3 regions of the Amedibacillus sp. YH-ame10 genome follow, and region 2 is predicted to be linked to each of the others. Evidence: predicted binding sites of a transcription regulator. Region 2 holds the regulator's gene; each other region holds the start of a gene.
What was found. Region 2 encodes Rex, which represses fermentation and respiration genes when NADH is low (regulators of the CRP and FNR family bind a similar motif). Its sites were predicted from a motif close to GTGAANNNNTTCAC; they were not measured.
Positions count from the first base shown of each region.

Region 1: ACWG42_RS12125 (PTS fructose transporter subunit IIC) is a predicted target of Rex. The motif match lies at 3,407-3,420, and genes of this name have one in related genera.
Region 3: pta (phosphate acetyltransferase) is a predicted target of Rex. The motif match lies at 2,685-2,698, and genes of this name have one in related genera.

Region 1 is NZ_JBSPFA010000030.1:24,374-30,205, reverse strand. It holds gene ACWG42_RS12130 (glycoside hydrolase family 38 N-terminal domain-containing protein) at 1-1,933, opposite strand, end outside; gene ACWG42_RS12125 (PTS fructose transporter subunit IIC) at 1,923-3,308, opposite strand; gene ACWG42_RS12120 (MurR/RpiR family transcriptional regulator) at 3,422-4,165, shown strand; gene ACWG42_RS12115 (tRNA threonylcarbamoyladenosine dehydratase) at 4,362-5,093, opposite strand; gene miaA (tRNA (adenosine(37)-N6)-dimethylallyltransferase MiaA) at 5,095-5,832, opposite strand, start outside.
Region 2 is NZ_JBSPFA010000002.1:5,684-11,515, forward strand. It holds gene ACWG42_RS01165 (diguanylate cyclase domain-containing protein) at 1-1,283, shown strand, start outside; gene ACWG42_RS01170 (redox-sensing transcriptional repressor Rex) at 1,417-2,046, shown strand; gene asnS (asparagine--tRNA ligase) at 2,298-3,680, shown strand; gene ACWG42_RS01180 (N-acetyltransferase family protein) at 3,724-4,293, shown strand; gene ACWG42_RS01185 (helix-turn-helix domain-containing protein) at 4,315-4,626, opposite strand; gene ACWG42_RS01190 (LicD family protein) at 4,842-5,648, shown strand; gene ACWG42_RS01195 (N-acetylmuramoyl-L-alanine amidase) at 5,665-5,832, shown strand, end outside.
Region 3 is NZ_JBSPFA010000024.1:7,593-13,424, forward strand. It holds gene proC (pyrroline-5-carboxylate reductase) at 1-317, shown strand, start outside; gene ACWG42_RS10780 (sulfite exporter TauE/SafE family protein) at 339-1,253, shown strand; gene ACWG42_RS10785 (hypothetical protein) at 1,386-1,811, opposite strand; gene ACWG42_RS10790 (folate family ECF transporter S component) at 1,913-2,470, opposite strand; THF riboswitch at 2,528-2,625, opposite strand; gene pta (phosphate acetyltransferase) at 2,773-3,747, shown strand; gene rpoN (RNA polymerase factor sigma-54) at 3,851-5,092, opposite strand; gene ACWG42_RS10805 (hypothetical protein) at 5,113-5,832, opposite strand, start outside.

The DNA.
Region 1 (5,832 bases), on a different contig from region 2:
TATCTACTGGATATTCCACATATGAGTCTTGCCAATTTTCAATTTCATCATTCAGCACATTTCTTTGAATAGTTCCAAAAGGAGTAGCTGCTAATGCTTTCTTTATATGTTCAAAACCTCTTATCGCTAGTCTTATTCGATGAGATAAAATTGTATTATCTACTACAACTTTGACTTTGATAAGTTCATCCTCTTGTAGGCGAATTTCAATCTTGCAATCCATTTCGCTATCATATATGTTTTCTTTTCTTTTCTCTATGTTTGATGGCAATTTCATCGTACAATCAATATTCATAATTTGGATACTATCTTTTATGACTACACTTGCTTCCTGCATTTGTACACATACCTCATAATCATTTTCTAAAGGAGAAAAGTCATAGGTGTCTCCATCATTTCCCATATCCCAAAGAGATATAAAATCTTTTACTGTTTCATCTTCATATGTTAAAGAAACATGGTGATCTTCAAACGATATTTTATAAATTGAATTTGATATGCTTAATTGATTAGGAACTTGTATTTTTGGTTCTTGAATGGAATGGAATTTGAATACCTTGTAACCAAAAGATGGAAGCTTCACTTTCACAAGAACTTTATGAAGATAATAATCATCTTCTTTTACATAATAATTCTCAATAGGTGTTTCTACCAATGCATGAGGATATCCAAAATATTTCTTTGTTTCTAGAATGGTACTAGCTTCTACTCCATCAATACTTATATATTCATCTAAACTAAATATTTCAACTTCTTTGTAACCATAAAATTCTTTTGGTTCAAAATTAAAGATTACAATTTCATCTTCTTTTAAGTTTAAGCGTTTTGCAAAATGCTTTTTCATATAGTTCTGAGCTGATTTTGCTATTTCTATAGCTTGCTTATTACGATTCAAAATGTCACTCGCAACGCTATCACTCACACAACCTACAATTCCATCATGTGCTTGTCCTTCAAATAAGAGCTTGAATGCTTCTGCAATTAAGTTATCACTCATTTGCATTCCTTCCATTTTAGCCATCACTTGTAGAGGTTGTGTGATTTTAATAAGCTCCTGTTCTGCTTGATAATTTGATTTTTTTATATCAATTCGAATAGCACCACAGCTCTTATGTATACGAGAATATTTCACTTCTCTAAATTCACCTTGATAAGGCTTTAAGGGTTGTGTTTTTATAACTTTCGCAAACTCTTCATACGTACTAATTTTCAAATCATCACTAACTTCTTTTATCTTTTTATCTAAATCAACAATGACATTAAACTGGTCATTTCCTACCGGAATTAATATATGTTCACTATCTGTCAATGTTTTGTATTCTTTAATCAATGGATTTAGTTTATGCTCCACAAAGGCACTTTCTGAGTTAAAGCCTTTTGCCATTCCATATCCATTGTGTAAAATGATTCCTGTTACTTCACTTTGATCTTGTCCAATCCATTTAAAATAGGGGGCAATATTTTGTTTTTGAAAATCAGCACCACGCCAAAATACAAAGTTATCTATTGAAAATTGATTCATAATCATGGGCATTTGATTACAGAATCCAAATGTATCAGGCAAATAACCTACTTTCATATAATCCTTAACTAGTTGTTTACTACGATAAATGCCATAATATAAGTTCTCTATAATGGATTGTCCGCTTACTAACTGGGTATCTGTTTGTGTATACCAAGGGCCTATAAATAAACGCTTTTCTTTTACTAGTTGTTGGATATTTACTAGCTTTTCTGGGTATAGTTTTATATACTCTTCTACTATGGAAACTTGCCCATCTAAACAGAAATTCGCTTGTTTATTTTCATTTAGTTCTTCTAGTATATCAGAAAATGTTTGATCCATTAACACAAGAGAATCGCTTGTGCTGAAGTACCACTCACGATCCCAATGTGTATGACTTACAATATGAATAGTTCGATTATAGGACACTTGTTGAATCTTCTACTTCAAATGATGTTCTAGTTAAGTATGCCCCAGCAGCTATAATACATGTACCTACAATAATTGCTAATACATAGATAGGCCATTGATCAACCAATAACCATCCATAAATGCCTGAAATAGGAATACTATTAACAGCTCCTAATCCAACTGCGATGGAAGATGCTACTCCACAACCAATGATATTTACAAATACTAGGATCTTTGGATTTGCTAATGTAAACGGGATAGCTCCTTCACTTACACCAACAAGTCCCATAATGAAGGATGCATTCCCTGCATTTTTAAATGATGCACTGAATTTTTGACCTTTGATTAAAGATATAATTCCATATCCTAAAGCTGGTACAATAATTGCAACCTGTGCCGCAGTGTTAGGTGCAAATACGCCAGATTCTAATAATCCCATAGCAGTAACTACAGCCGCTTTGTTAATTGGTCCACCTAAGTCTGCTCCAACCATCGCTCCCACAACCATTGCCATAAGGATAGTTGATCCTCCACTTAAGCTATTTAATCCATCAATCAAAGCTTGATTCAACCAGGCGAATGGTATTCCTACAACATAATTTACGATCAGCATTGTAATTAATACAGAACCTACAGGAATAATAAATACAGTTCCTAAAGATTCAGCAGCACCCTTGAATTTTACATGATCGATTAGGTATTTTGTAATATATCCAGCTAAGATACCAGCGGCCAATGCCCCAAAGAAACCTGATTCAATGTTCTTTGCTAACATACCGCCAGCAAAACCTGCAGCAAGTCCTGGTTTATCTGCAATTGAATATGAAATAAATCCAGCGAATACTGGTAACATCAACCCCAAGGCAGTTCCACCTAACCCATCTAGTGTATGGAAGAAGCCTAATAAATTACTTCCTGCATGAGATGCATCCCAAATATCTGTAACATTAAATGCCATAGCTCCAATTCTAGCAATTCCCATAATTACAGAAGCTGCTATTACAATTGGAATCATATAAGATACACCTGTTAAAATATGGTTTTTTATTGAACCCGTTTGTTTTTTCACAATACCATCATTTTTACCCTTTGTATAAGCTATTGCATTCTTGATCACTTCTTCTGGGTTTTTGATTGGAGCAGATACAGGACAACGATAAATTGATTTTCCTGCAAAACGATCTTCTTCTTTAACTTTTGTATCTACTGCAAAAATAATACAATCTGCTGATTGAATATCTTCTTTTGTAAGACGATCTTCGATTCCTTTCGCCCCTTGTTTTTCTACTTTAATTTCATACCCTTGTTTCTTTGCTGATTGTTCCAATCGAGTAGCTGACATATATGTATGTGCTATTCCTGTTGGACATGATGTAATCGCAATAATCTTCATCTTGTTATCCTCCTAATTGCTTTCAACAATCTATTTATATCACACTTGTGTAATTTTATGCAATATGTTATAATTATAAGTGAAAAATTATATAAAGGGTGAAAAATTACATAATGAACAATTTAAGAAAACGCATACAAGCAAACTATTACGAATTAACAAATGCTAGCAAACTAATAGCTGATGTTATTCTAGGTTACGAAGAAAAAGATTTTGATTTAAATTTAGTAAGTCTTGCGGAAAAAGCTTTCTGTTCAAATGCCGCAATCACAAAATTTATTCATTATTTCGGAGAACAATCCTATAAAGTATTTGTTCGAGATTTGAATAGAGTAGATGAAAATAGCAGTTCGACAATAATGGAATCTATACATCTTGTTGACGTCTATTATAATCAACATATAGATAGTATTCAAAAATTCATTGAGAATATAAAAAAAGCAAATAATATTTATTTATTCGCCTCTGGACAAAGTCAAATTTCAGCATTAGATTTTTCTACAAAATGCAATAAAAAACAAAAAGGAAAATATATTTTTGAGTCCAACTCAGATACACAGCGTCTTTTATTGCATACAATATCAAAGGATGATTTCATCATATTTATATCAAATAGTGGTGAATCTAGAGAACTACTGCAGTTTTTAAAAGAAATTGACAACAATAACCTCTATTTAGTTACCAATCGTGAAAATTCTTCTTTAGCAAAGCAAATTGAACATACAATATGCCTCAATAATACAATTGAATCACCTCTTGGATTTAAAGAGTTCTCAAAAGAATCCAAATATTCTTTGTTATATTTTTTTGATAGTTTATTTGAATTGTTGTACCAACAAAATCAATCGCATAAATAATAACCTACATGTTTGTGTATGCGTTCAATTACCCTGTTTTACGTTATCTATATCATGAAAAACATGTACTCATAGTTCCATGCCTAAAACTAAACTATCTAATCCAATATTGTTTACCTCCGTTATTTTTAGATAATAATTTCTGCTTTCAAAAGAAATAACAATATGAGCTAAAACTTACAACATAAAAAATCAATCAATAATCTTCACTATTTATTATTTTTTGAACAGCATAAGAGGCAATCGCAATACCAGCAGCTGTTGGTACAAACGGAGAACTTGCTGGTGGCATTTTCTGTTTTCTAGTAACACCATCTTCATTCACAATACTTGTTTGTACACTTGGATGTTCGCTTGAACATACCACTGGTATCTTTCCTTTAATACGATTCTTTCGTACAAGATTACGCATCACTTTTGCTACTGGATCATAGCTAGTTTTCATAAGTTCTGTAATTTCAATCTTTGTAGGATCCATGCGATTTGCCATTCCCATACTAGAAATAAAGTTAATCTTATGTTCTAAACAATAACGAATTAAAGCTAATTTAGATGTCATTGTATCAATCGCATCTACTACAAAATCCACGTGTTCTTGAAACAACTGTTCATTTTTACTTTCATCATAAAACATATCATATCGTACAATCTCACAATCCTTACGATACGTTTCAATGCGTTCTTTCATCACTTCAGTTTTTGAACGACCTACTGTTTGAAAAGTCGCATGTATTTGACGATTCAAATTACTTAACGCAACTTGATCTCCGTCTACAAGAATCAATTTTCCTATTCCACAACGAGCTAGTGATTCTGCACTATAAGAGCCAACACCGCCAACCCCTACCACCATAACACACGCATTTTGAAGTGTATCAATTCCTTCTTTTCCAATCAATAATTCCATTCTTTGTAATGGTGTTTCCATATCAGTTATCTAACCACTCTTTCACATCTGTAACTACACATTCAGGATACCCACTCGTTTCAATATCATACCAATGTACTTGCATTTGATTTCGAAACCAAGTGTATTGACGTTTTGCAAAATTGCGTGAGTTCTTTTTGATTTTTTCTACACTTTCTTCGATAGACGCAGAACCCTCAAAGTATTCTTTCCATTCTTTATATCCAATTCCTTGAAAACTTTGTAAGTCCCATACATTTTCATGAGAGGATACAAGCGATTTTATTTCCTCCAATAAACCCTCTTTTATCATTTGATCTACCCTTTGATTAATTCGTTCATACAGACGTTCACGATCCATTGTCAATCCTATGATATATGCATCATAAATCATTGTGTGTTCTTGAGATTCTATAATGTCGCTCTTTTTTTCACCTGTATGTGCCATATATAAAGCGCGAACGATTCGTTGTCGATTATTCTGATGAATGCTTTCACATACTTTAGGATCCACTACCTTTAACATACCCCATAGTTCATCGTTACTTCTTTCATTTAAAAAACTCATAAATTCTTCATCTTTTTTCTGTTCAAGAAAACGATAATCATAGATAGCTGATTTGATATATAACCCTGTTCCTCCGCATATGATTGGAACACAACCCTTGTCATGTATTTCTTTTACATGCTTTCGTGCAATTTCTTGAAATATCATAACGTTATAATCATCTATGAACGAAAAACAATCCACAAGAAAATG
Region 2 (5,832 bases):
ACGATGAACAAAATGCTCTTCAATTCTATTTGGAATCAATTGCGTTGGCAGAGGAATTAAAAGATGCATACCAAAGATGTAATGCTTGGAATAATATTGCGGATATGTTTCAAGGACATAAACAATATGATGAAGCTGTAAAATATTATGAAAATGCATATCAAGCGATGTTAGAAGGTCAGTTTAAAGATGCTCGTTTATTGACAATCGTTCTGTATAATCTAGCAGAAGTAAGCGGTTATATGGACCAGTTAAATGAAATGGATGCGTATTTAACAATTTGTGAAGATAGTGAAATAGCCCGTATGGGGGATACTAGTTTTCATACGTTTTGTTGTCGTACAGGACGTCTTTTAGAGGCAGCATTTCAAGGGAATAAAGAGAAAACGAAAGAAATTGCTGAAGAAATTATAGAACGAGATTATTATGGAGTAGATGATCGTTATATTATTATTATGTTTTTGCTACATATTACGAGTGCCCTTGTAAAACTTAAAGAAAAAGAATATGCGAAACGCTATTTAGATATATTGGATGAATATGGTACGATGAATGAGATATCTTTCATCAGCCGTCTTGTAGACTTACGTGTTTTTTATGCGGAGTCATTTTCAGATGATGTAGAACTTCAAGAAAGTTATCAATCTTATTATCATACAATGCGCAAGATTTCAGTTATGGAAGATGATGTTCGTGTGAATGGAATGAAGGCTAGAATACATCTTCAAGAGATAATTTTAAAACATGAAACTACGTTGAAAGAAAATAGGCGCTTGGTAGATGAAGTTCATATTGATGATTTAACCAATATTTATAATCGTCGTTATTTCAATCAACTTATGGAAGAAAAAGATGACACGATTCATTCTTTAGGAATTATTATGATGGATATTGATTACTTTAAAGAATATAACGACTCGTATGGACACATTCATGGCGATCTTACATTACGTATGGTCGGAGATACTTTGAATCGTTACAGTCATGATGGTATTATCCCTTGTCGTTATGGTGGAGATGAATTTGCATGTTTCTGTAAGGATCAAAGCAACGAAGAAATCGAGAAGTTCATTCATGCGGTACGAAGTGATTTAGCTGCACAAAATATGGAACATAAGCAATCAAAGTGTAGTCAACAAATTACGTTATCCATTGGCTATGCAAATTGTGATAGACAGACTATAGCTGATACGCATGAAGTTTTAAGATTGGCAGATAAGGCTATGTATCGCTCAAAAGAAAGAGGAAGAAATACTTGGACTCGATATGTAGAAGAAGTATAATTTATTGAAAATGTATATATAATAGGATTGAATTCTTTGCATAAAAAGATATGAAAAATATTACGCTAGTTAAGAAAGATAAAATATTCACAAATGTAAAAAAATGTGGTATACTAGCTTGTGGGTGATTATAATGTCAGAGAAAAATGTACCGCGTGCAACCTTGCAGCGCTACCCTGTATACTTAAAAGCATTACGTAAATTAAAGAGTTCTGGAGTAGAAAGAATCATGTCAAAGGAACTTGCTAGTGTCGTCAATATTGAACCGACCACCATTCGTAGAGATTTTTCTTTTTTAGGAAATCTTGGGAAACAGGGCTATGGTTATGATGTAAATCGATTGATTGAAATCTTTAACCAGCAGTTAGGTATGGACTTTGATGAAAAAATCATACTTGTAGGAGCCGGTAATATGGGGCGTGCCTTAATGAAGTATAATAAATGGGATTATGTTGTAGGTGAAATAGCTTGCGCATTTGATGTGAACCCAGATCGTCAAGGAGTACGTTTCGGTATTCCAGTATACGATATTAAAGATTTAGATGAGTTAGTACCAGAAGGATGCCGAATAGCAATTCTGGCAATATCTGAAAATATTCAACAAACAGTAGATCGATTGATTGCCTGTGGAATTACAGGTTTGGTTGATTTTACGCATGAACATATACAAATTCCAAAAGGGGTTGTATTAAAGAGTGTAGATGTGGTATCATCTATACAAGAGTTGGTATTTGAAACAAACAGCTTGAATACAGAACGATGAAACAGACCGTGATAGGTCAAGTGTAGAAGCGAGCCATGAGGGTGAAAGATGGTACATATAAATCTATCAAGCGAACAGCTGTGGAGTTAAGCCGGAGAAATCATAGTAGACGGCTTCGTAAGGATTACGTTATATCCAAATCAAGATGTCTATCATGTATTTGATAGGAATCAGGATGGCACCGCGTAAAGATACGTTCCTGAATGTTAGGAACGTTTTTTTGTTGTTACAGAACATAGGAGGAAAGAAAAATGTTTGAATTTATGACAATTAGAGAGCTCTATGAAATTGTGATGAGTGGCTCTCATGTAGAACTAGACTCATTAGAATATGTGCAGTTGCAAGGGTGGATTCGTACCAATCGTTGCAGTGGAAAATTAGGGTTTATTGAATTAAATGATGGTACGTATTTCCGCAATGCCCAATTGGTGTATATGCAAGAACTTAAAAACTTTGAAGATGTAGAAAAGTATCCTACAGGGGCAGCAATCAGTATCACTGGTAAAATAAAATTGACACCAGAAGGGAAACAACCTTTTGAAATTATCCTTACGGAAGCTACTTTAGAAGGTGATTGTGATCGTGATTATCCATTACAGAAAAAGCGTCATAGTTTTGAGTACATGCGTGAGATACCACATTTACGTCCTCGTGCAAATAGTTTTTATGCAATCTTCCGTTTACGTTCTGTGTTATCTATGGCAATCCATGAATTCTTCCAAGATCAAGGATTTGTATATGTGCAAACTCCAATCATTACTGGAAATGATGGAGAAGGTGCTGGCGAGATGTTTCGAGCAACTACCATTGATAACCAAAACTATGAAGATGATTTCTTTGGGAAAGAAGCGTTCCTTACCGTTACTGGTCAATTGCATGTAGAAGCGTTTGCGATGGCTTTCCGTGATGTGTATACGTTTGGTCCAGCGTTCCGTGCTGAAAACTCAAATACTTCACGTCATGCGTCAGAGTTTTGGATGATTGAACCAGAAATTGCATTTGCAGATTTAGATGACGATATGAACTTAATCGAAGATATGGTGAAATATTGCATTGACTATGTGTTAGAAAATGCACCAGAGGAAATGAACTTCTTCAATACCATGATTGATAAAGGATGCATCGATCGTATCAAGAGTGTACGCAACAGTGAATTCAAACGTATGCCTTATACAGAAGCAATTGAACTGTTATCAAAAGCAGATGTGAAATTTGAAAATAAAGTAGAGTGGGGAATGGATTTGAACAGTGAACATGAACGTTATATCTGTGAACAGATTGTAAATGGTCCTGTCTTCTTAACGGATTATCCAAAAGATATCAAAGCGTTCTATATGCGTGTAAACGATGATAACAAGACTGTAGCTGCTTGTGATCTACTTGTGCCAGGAGTTGGTGAGTTAGTAGGGGGATCACAGCGTGAAGAACGTTATGATGTATTAGAGAAACGTATGGATGAACTTGGAATGGCGAAAGAAGGATTGCAGTGGTATATGGATCTTCGTCGTTATGGTGGATGTAAACATGCAGGATTTGGACTAGGATTTGATCGTTTGTTAATGTATATGACGGGTATGCAAAACATTCGTGATGTAGAACCATTCCCACGTACACCAAGAAACCTAATATTTTAAGAAAAAGCCATGATGACCTCATGGCTTTCTACTAGGAGAGACTATGAAAAAAATACGATTCGCGACTTCACGCGATATACCAACGATTTGTACAATCTATGAGTATTATGTAAACAACAGTGTTGCTACTTTTGCCTATGAAGCAATGAATGAAAAAGAATGGGAAGAAAAACTTACAATCATACAAAACAAATATCCATTTTTGGTATGTGAACTGGATGGTGAGGTTGTCGCTTATGCATATGCAAGTAGTTTTCGTGAAAGAGAAGCGTATCAATGGGATGTAGAGTTAAGTGTTTATGTGCATCCTAATGTTGTACGTCAACAAATTGGATCATCCTTAATGAAGGTACTTCTAGCATTACTTAAACTACAAAACTATCATATCGCTTATTCTTGTATTACAATTCCTAATGACGCAAGCATTTCCTTACATGAAAAACTTGGCTTTCAAACAATTGGAGTATTTAAAGAATGTGGATATAAGTTTGATCGATGGTTAAGTACTGCTTGGATGGAATATGTGCTTTCTAATTCGCCTCAACCAAGAGATATCCTAACAATAGCACAATGTAATCAGGAAACGATACAACAACTCCTCTCTCAAGTATAAGAAAAAGACTGCGAACAGTCTTTAAGCTTCTAATAACATTTTGATGACATCTAGTATAATTGTTTTTTGTTCTCTTGTTAGCATTTTCCAATTACCAATCAAGAATTGTGTTTCTTTTTCCATATCATCATTGTTGCCTGGTTCGTAAAAGAAATCACTTAATGAAATATCCAATCCTCTGCATAGACCCTCCAGCGTGGGTATAGTAGGAGAATTTCCTTTATGGAAGAGTGAATTGATCGTACTCAATGGAATTCCAGATGCCTGAGATAGTTTGTATTCAGTCATATGGTGCTGGTTCATGAGTTGTCGTAATCTAGCTAAACAGTCCATGTTTGACCCTCCTTAGACGTATTATGTATTACATAGTTAATTTTAATACGTTATTTCATAGCGTGAGTTACGAAAAAGCATATTATAGTACGAATGTGCGATAAAAAAGATGAAAACCCATGGGATATCTAAATAATTTATTAAGGAATTCTTATAAAACAAGAAAACCATTGTTTTAAAGCTTTTTTTCTTCTATAATGATAATGGTGATTTTTATGAAAGAATATATTATCAAGACAAATGAGGACGGAAGTAAGGTTTGTGTACGTGATGTACAACTCGTCTTATTGTCCATGTTAAAAGATATAGATACATTGTGTCAAAAACATAACATTCCCTATTGGTTAACGGGTGGAAGTGCCCTTGGTGCTGTGCGTCATAAAGGCTTTATCCCATGGGATGATGATGCGGATATTGGCATGATGCGTGAAGATTATGAACGTTTCTTAAAGGTTGCACATGAGCTAGGAGATGGCTATGTTTCCCAAAGTTACGCAACGCATAAAAATTATAACGTTGTAGTACCTATGAAAGTACGAAAAAAAGGCACATATTGTGAAGAAGTAAATACTTTATTGAAGAATAAATGCAAAGAGTGCGATGGCTTATTTATTGACATCTTTGTCGTGGATTATGTAAGTGAAAACAAAGTAAAAGATTTCCTATGGCGAGTACGTAATGGTATTCTTATGGTACTTATTACCCTGTTTGAAAACTTGGGTTGTAATCCTAAAATATTAAAGAATAGATTCATCAGAAATGCGAAAAAATATGGCGAGATAAATAAGAATAGTCCATTGATTGGATATGATTTAACATGGACATTCAATTCCTTCTTTAAGCCTGTTGTATACACAAAGGAAAGTGTATTTCCTATACAGTATATGGAGTTTGAAGGGATTGACTTACCAGTACCAAAACGTCCCAAAGATATGCTTGATGTAGAAGTATCTCCATCGCATATGAGCTTTCCACCTGAAAAAGATCAGGTACCAAAACACTTAAAAGATGCACGATTTTAGATAGGAGGATAACACTATGGCATTTGTACCAAAGAGGAAAATGTATAAAATTCGTTGGAAAGTAGCACTTCCCTTATTGCTTTTACTTGTGCTCATAGTATATACCTTAGTGAATGTTTTCTTACCTCCTGCAGAAGAAGAAAAGAAATTCACTGTATGTAATTTAGGTGAAAAAGAAACAGTG
Region 3 (5,832 bases), on a different contig from region 2:
TAATGGATGCCGTGACAGCGGTAAGTGGATCATCACCTGCATATATTTACATGCTAATTGAAGCTATGGCAGATGCTGCTGTTGTGGAAGGAATGCCTAGACCACAAGCATATGCTTTCGCTGCACAAGCAGTGTATGGCTCTGCAAAAATGGTAATGGAAACAGGAAAACACCCTGGAGAACTAAAAGATATGGTTTGTTCACCAGGAGGAACAACAATAGCGGCAGTTGCTAAGCTAGAGGAGACTGGGTTTCGTTCTTCTATCATGCAAGCAATGAAAGCATGCGCTGACAAATCAAAAATGATGTCAGAATAAGAATAGGGAGAAATAATTAAAATGGATGCGACTACAATCATACTTACCGTATTATGGGTTTTGTTAATTAGTTACACAATTTACTTTGCAATCGATATTTACAAACATAAACACGAGTTTGAAAAAGACACTTCTTGGGTTAAGACGGGTGCCATTGGAGCATTGGTAAACTTCTTTGATCCACTAGGTATCGGTGCTTTTGCCCCTCAAACTGCATTATTAAAATTTACAAAGCAAACAAGAGATAAACTTATTCCAGGAACGATGAATGTTGCAAACTGTATTCCTGTATTATTACAAGCAATTATCTTTACAACTGTTGTTAAGGTAGAAGCTATTACCTTAGTTGCTATGCTTATATCCGCAATGGCGGGTGCCGTACTTGGTGCGGGCATCGTTTCTAGAATGTCAGAAAAAAGAATTCGTTTAGTTATGGGATTTGCACTTGCTTGTACTGCATTTATCATGTTCTCATCTTTGATGGGATGGTTCCCAGTAGGTGGAAATTCCATTGGTTTATCTGGTGTTAAATTAGTTATTGCTGTTTCTGTAAACTTTATATTAGGAGCATTGATGACAGCTGGTGTTGGATTATATAACCCTTGTATGGTATTAATCTTCTTATTAGGAATGTCTCCAGATGTAGCATTTCCAATCATGATGGGTTCTTGTGCATTTTTAATGCCACCTGCATCCGTTAAATTTATTAAGGAAAATGCATACAATCGTAAATCTGCTTTATCCATGTGTATCTTTGGTTCTATTGCTACATTAATAGCATCCTTGGTTATCAAATCAATGCCTCTTGATGTATTGAAATGGATTGTAGTTGCAGTTACTGTATATACATCAACAGTTATGTTACGTGCTGGATTAAGTAAAATGCAAACGAAAGAAGAAAGAGTTGAAACTGCAAAAACAGTAGAAGCAAAATAAAATAGTATTAAGTAGTGATACGTATTGGCCCTTTAAGGGCCTTTTTGTTGTCTTAATGCACCAATACACATCGGTTTACTTACTTGCTTCTATAAAAGACTTAATATCTTGATTCGTACATAGTCTCCATAATTATATACCACAAATAATAAGATATGCAGGATAAACAGTGCCTATTGTAATCTGTAATAGATTGATATAGCATTGTTGGGATGTGAGTGGATAAAACATCCATTCACAACCTTTGAACGTAAAATAGATATATAGGTAAGAATATAGATAGGATACTATACGAAGCAACAAAGATGTTTTAAAAGCTTTATTGGACAACTTGTACGCAATTGCTACAGGAACGAAACCAAGAATATATGGGAATAGGCTACTGATAGCTTCTTCAAAATCAAAGAATGAGATACCACCTAAATTAGAAAGACAATACATTAACAAAACTTTAAAGATAAAGATCATTGCGATACAGCTTAATAATAAATATAAATGACACTTCTTATAGAGCACTTTTCCTCTTTCAATATTTAGATCGGTTAAAGATTCTCTCATTTCTATGTCCTCTTTTCTTTTATAGCCTTACTTTACTACAAAGGAGTAAGTAAGATATGAAGAAAGAGTTGCGAATACAACCAAAAAAAACGTTATAATTTCTAACGTTTTTTGGGTTGTATTCGTTTGGCTGTCTTTAACACAATGTATAAGAGCCATGCATCTAGAGGAAACATCACAATATTTTTGATGATTCTAGGTACTGCAAATAATAAAGTACCATACATCATATTCAACCATAATGGAGTTAGGATAAGGTTGATAACGATGGTGATGCTTAGTCGTGCTAAGATGACACGTTTCCATGAAATCTCTTCTTGTTTATAGAAAAAACATCCATAAATAAGTCCTGTAATAAATGCACTTATTGCGAAACCTGGAAAGTATGGTCCATTAGGATGTATAAGATATCCTAAAGTATCCGCAATGACTCCGGCTAAACCTGTTAAAATAGGTCCATAATATAATGCGGACACCGCCACTGCTAAACTTGAAAAACCAATACTTAAAAATGCACTAAAATCAATACGTACTGCTTTTAGAATAATGTCGATGGCGGTGAACATCGCACACCCACAAATGGATGAAACCTTTTTGATTTCTTTCGCACTATCCTTCATGTCTTGTGAAGCCTTTGAAACTAAACTCGCAAAGTTCATAAAAAAATACCTCCTTTTCCATATTGCATATAGAAAAAGAGATTGCTCTTTATATGCAACAGCGGGATGCGAACCAGAAATCGCAAGATAAACTTTTCGCCCGCCTGACAACTCCCCGTTCAGGTGGTACTTAACGCCTCTGGTCCTACTCTGCTTATGAGAGAATTATAGAGGGTATTGTATAAAAATACAAGTTTTTTATACATTTTATCTTGTGAAATTTTTCATTTGTGAAAAAAGCCTTTTTATATGCAAATGGTCGGTGTATAATAAATAATGGTAAGGAAAGTGAGGATTTATCAATGATTAATACATTAATCGAAAAAATTAAGGGAAAAGGTACAAGAATCGTATTTACAGAAGGTTCTGACCCACGTATCCTGGAAGCTGCAATTCGTCTACATAAAGAAAATATTCTAGTTCCAGTACTACTAGGAAATAGAGCAGAAATTCAGGGAGCTGCATCTGCAAATGGTTGGGATATTGAAGGTCTTGAGACATTGGATCCAATCGAATACAAAAATATGCAAATGATGATTACAAAAGTAGTCGAACTTCGTAAAGGTAAATTAGACGAAGAAGCTGCTAGAGAAGCATGTCTACACAGAAACTTCTTTGGTACAATGTATGTAAAACTTGGTTGTGCAGATGGATTATTAGGTGGAGCAACATACTCTACTGCTGATACTATTCGTCCTGCGTTACAGTTGGTAAAAACAAAACCTGGAAATTCTATCGTTTCTAGTTGCTTCATTCTTATGAAAGAGGGAGCAGAACAATTAGTTATGGGAGACTGTTCTATCAATATTGACCCTACGGTTGATGACTTAGTAGAAATCACACTACAAACAGCACACACTATCCGTCAGTTTGGTATCGAACCTAAAGTAGGCTTATTATCTTACTCAACTCTTGGTTCAGCAAAAGGGGAAAGTGTTTCTAAAGTAAAAGAAGCTGCAACTCGTTTGAAACGTATGCCTTTAGATTTTGAAGTTGAAGGTGAAATTCAGTTTGACTGCTGTGTATCACCAGAAGTTGCGAAATTGAAAGCACCAGATTCAAAATGCGCTGGTAAGATCAATACCTTTATCTTCCCTAATATCGATTCAGGAAACATCGGTTATAAAATCGCATCTCGTTTAGGTGATTATGAAGCAATTGGACCAATCCTACAAGGGTTGAACTCTCCAATCAATGACTTGTCACGTGGATGTAATGCAGAAGAAGTTTACAAAATGGCAATCGTAACTGCAGCACAGAAATACATGGATATCTAATATATTATGCCTGTCTATCATGACGGGCTTTTTTTAATGCTATATAGGACTATCCTAAAGAATTTCCATGAGGTAAATAAAAAGCGCCATGTAAAAAGCGCCTTTATATTTGTTTTCTAAGTTTCGATGTAGGTATTTTCAATATTTCACGGTATTTTGTAATTGCTCTTCTCGAGGACTTTATACCTTCTTGTTGGAGGAGTTCTGTAAGTTTTTGATCACTATAAGGATTGCAGGGAGACTCCTGTTTTATAAGTTCTGCTATACGTGAAATAATGGATGTGTTACTTTGACCATTTTCCAATTTAGCTGGGAAAAATTGCTTCAATGAAATATATCGATTTTGGAATTCAATTGACTTATTTGAAATTGCACGTGATATTGTGGATTCATGAACATTTAATTCTTTTGCGATATCCTTTAGGTTACATGGTTTCATCAAAGCATCTTTGAGAAAATAGTCATTTTGAAAGGAGCAAATACATGAAATAACAGAATGTAATGTAGATGTACGCTTTTCAATAGAAGAAATCAAAAGATTGGCAGATTTATAATAATCTTTGAAATAGGGTGCTTCTTCATAGGATTTTGACAGACTCGTTATACGAGGGGAGAAATTATTCTCTAAAAAGGTAACTTTTATTGTATTGTGTTCAATAGAAATCTTTGCCTCTGGTGTAAGATATTCTGTATTATTGAAGTAGGATGCAGTAGGTTTTGGATTTAGGTTGCGAATCAAGGAAACAGCATCTTGTAGTACGTCTTTTTGCAGAGAAAGATGTTCACAGATAGAATTCCATTTTCCTTTTGCTAGATCATCTAGGTGTTGATTTACAATCTCTATAGCTACTTTAGGAAGTGGATTTTGCATGCTAAGTTGAATAAGTAAACACTCTTGAAGATTTCTAGAGAAGACTCCATATGGTTCAAATGTTTGCATACGTTCAATCACATCTTCTAAAATATCTTCAGTTATAGAAAACAAAGTGAAAACTTCTTCATTGTCGATATGCAAGTATCCGTTACAATCCAAGGAATCAATTAGATAAAGACCTAGTTTGTATGGTATCTCATCCTCATAATAACGCAATTGTTCTTCCAACAAATCAAATAAACTTTTTTCTTGGTAACATATAGCACAAGCTTTTTCATAAATATCTTCACTAGAAGATGAACAATAACTATCCTCTTCAATTTCAAGGAGAGGATTTTCTTCTATCGCTTTCCTTATTTCACTTTGCAGTTGTTGGTTATTCATAGAAAGGATATGAAGTGCGTATTGTTGTTTTTGAGTAAATGTTTGCGTTTGTTTATAAGTTAAATTTGTTCGAGTTTCTAGCTTCATGAGTTCACCTACTTCTTTTTTTATTCTTTTATGTAAATGGGATTAGACCATGCGCTGTTTCCATCCTCATCTATACATTTGACGCGTATCCATTGTTCTTGTCCACGTAATGTATACGTTCCTTCTGTTAGGAGGTTATTTCTACTTTGTATGCTATAACCTCTTCTTGGCCAAGCTTTGAATATAATTTCTTTTACTTCACTACATGTTACATGTACTTGTTGATCGCGTATTTCAAATTGATAAATTTCAGGTCCAGTGGAAGCATAATACGTTCCACTTTGTAATGCTTCACTGATAGAGTCTCTTGTTAGTGCACTTGCTTGAATCATTGTAAAACCACCAAAGCTATCCCACATATGGATTCCTTCCTCGTAGCGATGAGAGTTATGGTTATCATCACACGCTAGTGCACCAATAGGTTTATATCTTAATAGTTCATCATAGAATATTTCATTATTTCCTAGATCTGTTTCAACATGGCAATTATGATTATAAAGTTCTAAGAAATCATAGTTTTCTAATGCTAATAGATGTTCACACGTATTAAAGGACCAATATGGATGATTGATCATTACGAAGTTTCCATGATCTTTCAATTCATCGATCATTTGTTGTACATCTTGCAACGAATGAAATTTAGGAATTGGAATGTGTTCTAAATGATGGTATCGATCAGTTTGTACCAAGGAGTTCGCAATTCCTTGTATATGAAATGTTTCATAATTTGGCAATTGAAT